Regions from separate parts of the Streptomyces sp. NBC_01116 genome, predicted to be linked through region 1. Evidence: riboswitches for the same ligand, from Rfam matches in the RefSeq annotation. Region 1 holds a riboswitch; the other holds the start of a gene.

Region 1 (5,056 bases):
TCGGCTTCGGCTTCGCGGCGGTCAGCGCCCGCCGCCACCGGGTCCGCCGGATCGCCCTGCCGCTGCTCGGGCTGCTGCTGGCGATGGGTCTGCACGCCCTGTGGAACGGCTCGTCGTCCTTCGGCCCGTACGGCTTCTACGCCGTGTACGGGATCGTCATGGTCCCGGCGTTCGGTCTCGTGACCTGGCTGGCGATCTGGTCGCGCCAGCGGGAGCTGCGCACCCTCGCGGCCGAACTGCCCGCCTACGCTGCGGCCGGCTGGCTCGGCCCCGCCGAGCCGTCGGCGCTCTCCTCCATGCGGGCCCGGGGCATGGCCCGCGACCTGGCCCGCCACTGGCAGCCGGACCGGGCGCGGGGCCGGGCCGCGGCCCGCGCGGTCGCGGAGTACGAGTCGTTCGCGACCTCCCTGGCGGGGCTGCGCCGCCGGGCCCGCCACGGCGCGGTGGGCCCTGACTTCGGCGCGCGGGAGCGGGAGCTGCTGCACCACCTCTGGCAGCGCCGGGAGTTCGCGGCCCCGGCCCTCGCCCACGCGGCCCTCCTGACGGCCCGCCCCGGCGCCCACCACGCCCGGCCCATGCCGTCGCCGTCGCCGTACGGAAGCGGAGGCGGGTACGCCACCGGGTACGCGACCGCACACGGGTACGGGTACGGAACCGCCCACGGCCCCGGGCACGCACCCGGATACGGGCAAACGTACGGGCCCGGGCACGCGCCCGGATACGGCCCCGGCGCCTACCCGCCGCCCCAGCCGTACGGCGGCACACCACCCAGCCACCGCCGCCCGCCGACGTAGCGGTAGCCGCGGCCGTAGCGGACGCCGGGGATGGCGGCGTCCCGCTCCGTCAGGCCGACGCCTCGGTGAGCAGGGCGAGTTCGTCGTCGGTCAGCCGCAGATCGGCGACCGCGACAAGGGCGGGGACCTGTTCGACCGTACGGGCGGAGGCGATCGGGGCCGCGACGGTCGGCTGTGCCGCGAGCCAGGCGAGGGCGACCGTGGCGATCTCGGCGTTCCGTTCCCCGGCGACCCGGTCGAGGGCGGCCAGCACCCTGCGGCCCTGCTCCGACTCCAGGTGGCTGCCCGCCTTCGCCGAGCGGGCGCTCTCCACGGTCGTACCGGGGCGGTACTTGCCGGTGAGGAAGCCCGAGGCGAGCGCGAAGTACGGGACGGCGGCGAGGCCGGCGTCGGCCGCGGTGTCCTGGAGACCGCCCTCGTAGGTGTCGCGGGAGACCAGGTTGTAGTGCGGCTGGAGGGCGACGTACCGGGCGAGGCCCGCGCGCTCGGAGAAGTCGAGCGAGGCGCGCAGGCGCTCGGGGCTGATGTTGGAGGCCGCGATGTGCCGCACCTTGCCGTCCTTCACCAGCTGGTCGAGGGCGGTGATGATCTCCTCGACCGGGACGGTCTCGTCGTCGAAGTGCGTGTAGTAGAGGTCGATGTGGTCGGTGCCGAGGCGGCGCAGCGAGGCCTCGGCCGCGCCCTTGATGGTGCCGGCGGAGAGGCCGCGGTGCTCGGGGTGGGCGCCGACCTTGGTGGCGACGACGATGTCGGCCCGGTGGGAGCGGGAGGCGAGCCACTTGCCGATGACGGCTTCCGACTCACCGCCTTCGTTGCCCTCGGCCCAGGCGGAGTACGAGTCGGCGGTGTCGATGAAGTTGCCGCCGGCCGCGACGTACGCGTCCAGGACGGCGAAGGACTGGTCCTCGTCCGCCGTCCAGCCGAAGACGTTGCCGCCGAGGGCAAGGGGGAAGACCTGGAGGTCGGAGGAGCCGAGAGTGCGCGGAGAAGTCATGTGGAGGTTCAACGAGCCGGGGCGGGGACGGTATTCCGTCGGCCGGCGGGCGATGCCGTGCCCGGACAGACCGGCAGCCCTGACGTCGGGGGGGTGCGTCAGGGCTGCCGGGGTCGGCGGCGACGAGGGACCTCAGCCGCGGGGCCGGGAGGTCAGACGTTCAGGCCCTTGCTGTTCAGCCAGGCCAGCGGGTCCATCGCGGAACCGCCCGCGGTGCGGACCTCCAGGTGGAGGTGGGTGCCGGTCACGTTGCCGGTGGCGCCCATGCGGCCGATGGTCTGGCCGGTGGTGACCTTCTGGCCGACCGAGACGTCGATCGAGGACTGGTGGGCGTACCAGATCTCCGTGCCGTCATCGAGCTGGAGCACCGTGCGGTAGCCGTACGAGCCCGACCAGCCGGCCGACGTGATCGTGCCGCTGTGCACGGCCTTGAGCGGCGCGCCGGTGGACCCGGCGAAGTCGAGGCCGGTGTGCTGGCCGGAGGACCACATCGCGCCGGACTGACCGTAGGTCGAGCTGATCGTGTACGAGGAGGTGGGGAGGGAGAAGCTGGCGGCCAGCTTGGCGAGGCGCTCGGCCTCCGCCTTCTTCTTCGCCGCTTCCTCCGCCGCCTTCTTCTTCGCGGCGGCCTCGGCCTCGGCCTCGTCCTGCTGCTTCTTGGCCTCGGCGGCGGCGGTCTCGGCCGCTGCCTTCTCGGCGGCGGCCTTGGCCTCGGCGTCGGCGCTGGCCTGCTGCTGCTCGGCCTGCTGGAGGATCCGGGCACGCAGCGCCTCGCCGGCGCCGGTGCCCTGCTCCGCCTCGGCGGTGGTGAGGCCGGCGGTGGTGAGCGGCGCGGACGCGGCGACCGGGGCGGGCTCCGCCTCGTCGGACATCAAAGACCCGACGCCGGGAAGGGACTTGGCGTCGGGGAGGTTGTCCGCGATGGAATCGGGAAGAGAGATGGAGACCGGCGCCTTGTCCTGGGCGGTGGCCATACCGCCCGCACCGACGGCCGCTATGACACCGACGCCGAGGACGGTGGAGCTGCGGGCCAGACCACGCTGCTTGGCCACGCGGTGCTTGCCGCGCACGGGGCGGATGGACTCCGCGGTGGGATTCCACTCCCCCGTGGACCGCTCCGCGCCACCGTAGGTGTCGGCACTGAAGGGTGACACGGCCTCAGGGGCAGGCTTGTTGGACGCCACGTGGGCGCACTCCTTTCCTTCCTTCTCGCCTACCGGGTTAGCTGACGGGTTCGGAGCAGGAAGGTCTCCTACGGGCCCCTCCGTCCCTCACGAGACGCAGGCGTCCGATTCACCCCATGTAGGTGGTTCCCCGGTTCCCTTGCGGAATTCGGCGCTCGCGCGCGGCGCCGTCTCTGACGACGGCTGTGACGACCGCGCTGCGTTATCGAACGTTAATAGACAGACGGGCCCTATTCCAAGCTGTTCCTGTTGATCATTAACGAACACGGCAGGGATGTACGGGTGACAACCGGGCGCAATCGGGCGACTTGACCGTGCCTCAGCCACACCCCTTTTTCTGATGGTGTGTCAAATGTTATGCGCAGCGGTGCCCTTCGATTACGCACCGTGTCATCGATCGGTCATCGCCCGGGGTCATCGTCCGAGGTCGCCCGGGGTCATCGCCCGGAGTCGTCGCCCCGGCCCACGATCTTCACCGTCGTCCGGCGCACGGGCTGCCCCTCCGCCGGCCGGCCCACCGCGATGAGCGCCATGTCGTCCGTGGTCCGCCCGCCGGTGTGCAGCCGTACGTCGTCCGTCAGCGCCGACAAGAGCTCCTCCGGCCCCGGGAAGATCCGGCCGCGCAGCCGGGCCGCCGGGTCGTAGAAGACCCCGTTCGGGTCCCGGGCCTCGGACAGGCCGTCCGTGAAGGCGAGGAGCGTCGCCCCGGCGGGCATCGCCCACTCGTCGGACCGGTCCGGCCACACCCCCAGGTCCATCCCCAGCGGCATGGCGGGCACCGAGGGCGCCAGCACCTCGAGGGCGCCGTCCGCGTGCAGCAGGATCGGCTCGGGGTGGCCGCGGTTGACGATGCGCAACGACTCCGCACCGGGCGGGATCTCGGCCAGCACGGCGGTGATGAACCCCTCCATGGCGTCCAGCCCGTACCGCCGCGTCCCCTCCCGGGCCAGCGCCCGCTCCAGTCGCTGCGCGACTCCCTCCAGCGAACGCTCCTGTTCGGCGGCCTCCCGGAACGCCCCGATGATCACCGCCACCGCCTCCACGGCGTCCAGCCCCTTGCCGCGTACGTCGCCGACGACCACACGTACGCCGTACGGGGTGTCCGCGACGGCGAACAGGTCGCCGCCCACGAACTCGTCCGCCTGCGCCGCCTCGTACCGCGCGGCCACCTGGAGTCCGCCGATCCGCTCGGCCGGGGTCGGCAGCACGGCCCGCATGGCGGTCTCCGCGATGACCCGGGCCGAGGCCAGCTGCTCGTTGCCGCGCCGCACGACGCCGTTGATGACGAGGGCCAGCACCGAGGCCGTGAGCACGGTGAGCATCTCGATGACCGGGACCACCTGGGTGGAGGTCCCGTCGGAGAGCCGCATCGCGATGACGGACAGGACCGCGGCGATACCCGTACGGACGGTCCGGGACTTCGAGAAGAACGGCGCGGCGATCAGCGGGGCCGCGACGAACAGGGGTACCGCGGTGAAGTTCGGCGGTGCCAGCGAGTCGAACACCAGCCCGCCGAGGATCAGCAGGGCGGGCAGCATCCGGACGAACCGCCCGGTGCGCCGGCCGTCGGACGTCAGCTGGCCCTCCCGGGACCCGAACACCACCCGGCCCACGGCGTCGATGCTCCCCGCCGTGCCACTGCGCCGCTCGTCGGCCATCCCCACCTGTGCACTCCTGCCCGGTCCACCCACGGCTGCGGACGGTACCGCGCCCCGCCCAGGCTTCCCGGAGCCGCGCCGAGCGGCTGCTCCGCATCGGCCGGATAGGGGGAAGGCGGACGGCGGTCCGGCCTTCCGTGGTCAGTCGGAGAGCCGGTGTTCCGCGTATACCGTCAGTGCGTCCCGTACGAAGGCGGCGGTGCCGTCCCCGTAGCGATCGTAGTTCTTTCCGAAGCGGGGATCGGCGACATACATCTCGCCGAGCCCGATCACGTACGAACGGCTGGGCTCCTTGGCCGAGGACAGCCACGCGCAGTGCCGTCGCGCGAGGTCCTGCGCCTCGGCCCCGTCAGCGGCGAGGCCGGCCTCCCTGGCCCGGCCCCAGGCGCGCGCGATGGCCTCGTGCTCGTCCTGGAAGGCTTTCTT
Region 2 (5,056 bases), 3.7 Mb from region 1:
GCGCAGCTCACGGCGGACCGGGAGGCGCTGGAGCGGTTCACCGGCTGGGCCGCGGAGCAGACCGGCGACCGGCTGTCCGTGCTGTTCACCCCGTGGGGCGAGGGCCTGGTGCGCTCCTGGTACCGACGGGCACTGACCGGTCTTTCGCGGCTGCCGCACATCGGCCGGGTGGCGATCCAGACGAACCTGAGCTGCCGCACCGACTGGCTGGCCGACGCCGATCCGGAGCGGATCGCGCTCTGGTGCACGTACCACCCGGGGCAGACACCGTACGAGCGGTTCCTGGGCAGGTGCCGGGAGCTGTCCGCGAGGGGAGTCCGCTACAGCGTCGGCGTGGTGGGCTTCGACGCCCATCTGGAGGAGGCGCGGCGCCTGCGGGCGGCGCTGCCGCAGGAGGTCTATCTCTGGGTGAACGCCGCCGAGGGGCACACCTACACCGACGAGGAGGCGGCGCGGTGGACGGAGCTGGATCCGCTGTTCCCCTACAGCCGTGATCCGCACCGTTCGGCGGGGCTGCCCTGCCGGACGGGCGAGTCGGTGATCTCGGTGGACGGTGACGGCACAGTGCGCCGCTGTCACTTCGTCAAGGCGGAGCTGGGGAATCTCTACGACGGCAGTTACCGCGGGGCGCTCGGCCCGCGGGCCTGTCCGCTCGCCGTGTGCGACTGCCACATCGGCTATGTGCATCTGGAGTCGCTGCCGCTGTACGACGTGTTCGCGGGCGGTGTCCTGGAGCGGATACCGGCGGGACGTCTCCCGGGCGGAGGCACGCCGCCGGACGGACTCGTGGTGCCGAGCCCGTCCCGGCGTGCGCTTCCCCTGCTGGAGCCCTGACCGTCCCGCCGGCTACAGCGGCAGAAGATCCGGGCGCTTCGCCGCGACATGGTCGCCGGAGGACTCTCCGCGCAGCCGTCGGCCGATCCAGGGCACGAGGTACTCGCGGGCCCACTGGATGTTGTCGCGGCGGGCGTCGAAGGGCCTGCGCTGGGCCTGCGGGGGCCAGGGCTGGTCGGGATCGGCGGGCACGTCGTGGCCGAGGACCTGGGCGGCGCGCAGCGCGACGCGGGTGTGGCCCTCGGGCGACAGGTGCAGCCGGTCGTTGTCCCACGCTCGCCGGTCCTGCACGGAACGCAGCGACCACAGGTCCAGCACGGGGCAGTGGTAGCGGTCGGCGATGGCCCGCAGATGGACGTTGTACGTGGCGATCTTGCCGCGCATGTGGCGCAGCACCGGAACGCCCCGGGTGTCGAAGCCGGTGGTGACCATGACCGTGCCGACGGCGTTGCTCAGGTCGGCGACCGCCCGCTCGAAGCGCTCGGCGAGGTCGTCGGGGTCGGTGCCGGGCCGGATGATGTCGTTGCCGCCCGCGCAGAAGCTGACCAGGTCGGGGGCCAGTTCCTTGGCGCGCGGGATCTGCTCCTCGACGATCTGGTCGAGGAGACGTCCTCGTACGGCGAGATTGGCGTAGCGGAAGCCCCCGTGCGGGGAGTCCCCGGGGCCGGCCACCGCGTCGGGGGCCAGGAGCCGGTCGGCGAGGAGCACCGCGAAGCGGTCCGCCCAGCCGAGATACGTCCCGTCGGGGCCGGGGTCGCCGACTCCCTCGGTGAAACTGTCGCCAATCGCCGCGTACGACCCGATGGTGTGCTGCTGGTTTTTTCTCGAATCGTCTGCCACAAGCACTTATCCTGCATCGCGCGATGTGACCTACGCGACCGTAATACGGGGTTGACGGGTGGTGAGATAGACCACCCGGTCAGTTTTTGGTAAAGCCGGAATAAGTGGAGGGGCGGTGCGCCGCCGCGCACCGCCCCTCGATCACTTCTCGCCGTGTCCGGTCAGACGGAGACGCCGTGCTGACGCAGGTACGCGATCGGGTCGACGTCCGAGCCGTAGCCCGGGCCGGTGCGCACCTCGAAGTGCAGGTGCGGGCCGGTGGAGTTGCCGGTGGAGCCGGAGAGGCCGATCTGCTGGCCGCCGGTGACGGTCTGGCCGACGGAGACGTTGAGCGAGGACTGGTGGGCGTACTGGGAGTACATGCCGTCCTCGTGCTGGATGACGACCTCGTTGCCGTAGGAGCCGCTGTTGCCGGCCGAGACCACGGTGCCCGGGCCGATGGCGAGTACGGGGGTGCCGGAGGCGGCCTGGAAGTCCGAGCCGGTGTGGTAGCCGCTGGACCAGCTGGCGCCGGAAGCCCGGTACTGGGTGGTGACGTTGGCGCTGGCCAGCGGGGCGGACCAGCCGGAGCCGGTGGCCTCGGAGGAGCCGGTCCGCGCCGAGCCGCCGGAGCCCTCGGAGTCGTCGGCGGAGACGGTGTCCGCCTTCGGGGCCTCCTTCGGCGCGGCCTTCGGCGCCGGTTCGGCCTTCTTCGGCGCGGCCTTCGGCGCGGCGGACTTCTCGGCCGGGGCGGAGCCCTTGGCGCCGAGGGTCAGCTTCATGCCCGGGTGGATCAGGCCGGGGTTCTCGCCGACGGTGGAGCGGTTGTCCTGGTACAGCTTCTCCCACCCGCCCTTGAGCTGGTGCTCGGCCGCGATCTTCGCCAGGTAGTCGCCGGCGACGACGGCGTACGTCTTCGGGTCCGCCTTCGACGCGGCGGGGGCGGCGGCCGGGGCCGTGTGGGCGGCGGCGACCGAGGCGGCGGGCTTCGCGGCCGGAGCCGCCTGGTCCGCGGCGCTCGCCACGGTGGCGCCGATGAGCGGCAGGACGAGTGCGGCGCCGCCGGTCCCTGCGACGAGGACGCCGCGGGAGATCGGGCCGGACTTCGAACGACGGTGCTTACCCTTTGCGGGCATGGGGCTGGTCCTCTCCGGCGCCTGCGAGGTGAGCTGTCGGGTTCGGGCTGGAGATGCCCGGTCGCGTTGCGGCGACTTCACCCCGAGCCGGTCCGGATCGCTCCGGATCGGCGGCTTACCTGGTTCCCCCGCTCCTGCCACGCGTTGGTGGGTGGGTGCGAATTCCGGGCGGCGGCAGGATTAGGCGGTCCGTCCGGATTGCGGCGACCGTAAACGAGTCAGGACGAGCGGAACAAGCCATCGGTTGCCCACCGGAATCGTCGATTCAATATCGTTCCGGAATTCCCGTCACACTCCGTGGATTACGGATCTTGGATTTCCGTGCGGGCAACGGGAATGCCCCGGGGCGCGCTCGCCACGGACCGTCACGGATATGATCCCGCTCACCTCGGGAATACCATCTCCCCCATTAGCGGGGCATGTTCTGCGAAATGCACCAATACGGACATCGGGCCGGCTTCCCTCCTGACGCCGGGTCAGCGAGGCCGTCCCGACACCGCGCGCCGGGGCGCACGACCGTGATGATTTTCCGTCGAATCGATGTCGTATCGTCACGGGAGCGCCCTCGCCGGCGAGCCGCGCCGACGCCAGAGATCCCAGGAGCCACCGTGACGCAGCAGGTGCCGCAGGTCCCGCCGACAGAGACCGTGCTGACCGGAGTCCGCAACTTCCGCGACGTGGGCGGGCTCCCCACCGCGGACGGTCGGCGCACCGCCTTCGGACGGCTCTACCGGAGCGGCCACCTGGCCCACGCCACCGCCGAGGACGCGGCCTTCCTCGGCGGGCTCGGACTGCACACGGTCTTCGACTTCCGCCACTCCGCCGACCACCGGCTCGACGGGTACGACATCGAGCTGCCCGGTGTCCGCAATGTCAGCATTCCACTCTCGGACCCGGCCGACGGCACCGAGTTCTGGCGGCTGGTGAGCGACGGAAGAATCGAGCAGCTGCGCTCGGTCCTGGCGGACGGCAAGGGCGCCGACCGCATGATCCGGATGTACCGCGCGACGATCGAGGAGCGCACCGCCGAGCACAGCCGGGTGCTGCACTCCCTGGCCGAGGACAGCGTCCCCGCCCTGATGCACTGCGCGGCGGGCAAGGACCGGGCCGGTCTCTCGATCGCGGTCGCCCTGCTGGCGGTCGGCGTCGAGCCGGAGGCGATCGAGGAGGACTACCTCAAGTCCAACGACCTCCACCGCCGCTACGACGTGAAGCGCTCCGAGGAGTCCGGCTCCGGGATGTCGCCCGAGGTGATGGAGCTGCTGGACCCGCTCTTCGGGGCGCGGCCCGCCTACCTCGCGGCGGCCTTCACGACCATCGAGGAGAACTGGGGCACGACGGACCGCTACCTGGCGGAGGGGCTGAAGGTCTCCCCCGGGACCCGGGAGCGGCTGCGCGAGCGCCTGCTCGACCAGGGCTGACCCGGACGGGCAATCCGTCCGGGGCGGAGGGTCGTCCCGCCGTCACTTGCTCCCGGCCACCACGAAGAGCAGGTAGAGGAAGCCCGCGATGACGTGGCCCGCCACCAGGTAGGCGAAGAGCCGGATGATCACACCGCGCGGCATCCGCTTCTCCTGCGGGTCCTCGTTCGGGCGGCGGCCGGGACCGAGCGGGTCGTAGTGTTCGGAATCGGACATGACGGTCCTCTCTGTCGGCCTCGCGGCCGGTGGAGCGAAGGGTGGAGCCGGCCGGGACGGCCGGTTCAGCGCGCGTGGAGGGCGTTGCCGAGGCACAGCTCGGCGGCGGGGCTCTGCAGCAGGGAGTGGACGAAGAGCAGCTCCGCACCGCAGCGGTCGACGGCCGCGATCCGGTGCGGGGTGAGCGAGTCGAAGTGGGCGCTGTCGCCGGGTTCGAGGTCGTGGACGGTGTCGCCGAGCCCGATCCGCAGCCGCCCCTCCAGGACGTACAGCCACTCCTCACCGGGATGCACCCGGACCAGGTCGCCCTGGGCGCCGTACGGAACGCGCACCCGCAGCGCCTGCATCGCGCGGCCGGACCCACCGGCCTGCCGGTACATCCAGCCGTCGGCCTCCGCCCCCTCGAAGCCGCCGCCGCGGACGATCGCGTCCCGTTCGGGCGGTTGCTCGCCGAGCAGCTCGGAGACCGTCGTACCGTAGATACGGGCGAGCCCCAGCAGCATCGGCAGCGAGGGCTGCCTGCGGCCGGTCTCCAGCCGGGAGAGATGGGCCGGGGAGAGTCCGGCCCGGCCGGCGGCGGTCTCCAGGGTGAGACCGCGGTCACGGCGCAGGTCACGCAGTCGGGGCGCG

Evidence for each region. A riboswitch is a leader RNA that binds a small molecule or an ion and turns the genes downstream of it on or off. The one in region 1 is predicted to bind cyclic di-AMP.
Region 2: another riboswitch for cyclic di-AMP. It lies ahead of OG245_RS33650 (peptidoglycan DD-metalloendopeptidase family protein); the one in region 1 lies ahead of OG245_RS17500 (M23 family metallopeptidase).

Annotation. Positions count from the first base shown of each region.
Region 1 covers NZ_CP108644.1:4,013,779-4,018,834, forward strand. The annotation lists gene OG245_RS17490 (PrsW family glutamic-type intramembrane protease) at 1-794, shown strand, start outside; gene OG245_RS17495 (aldo/keto reductase) at 844-1,788, opposite strand; gene OG245_RS17500 (M23 family metallopeptidase) at 1,941-2,972, opposite strand; cyclic di-AMP (ydaO/yuaA leader) riboswitch at 2,984-3,136, opposite strand; gene OG245_RS17505 (PP2C family protein-serine/threonine phosphatase) at 3,410-4,630, opposite strand; gene OG245_RS17510 (MerR family transcriptional regulator) at 4,772-5,056, opposite strand, start outside.
Region 2 covers NZ_CP108644.1:7,669,042-7,674,097, reverse strand. The annotation lists gene OG245_RS33660 (STM4011 family radical SAM protein) at 1-834, shown strand, start outside; gene OG245_RS33655 (SGNH/GDSL hydrolase family protein) at 847-1,674, opposite strand; gene OG245_RS33650 (peptidoglycan DD-metalloendopeptidase family protein) at 1,836-2,789, opposite strand; cyclic di-AMP (ydaO/yuaA leader) riboswitch at 2,795-2,953, opposite strand; gene OG245_RS33645 (tyrosine-protein phosphatase) at 3,398-4,210, shown strand; gene OG245_RS33640 (DUF6126 family protein) at 4,253-4,426, opposite strand; gene OG245_RS33635 (helix-turn-helix domain-containing protein) at 4,492-5,056, opposite strand, start outside.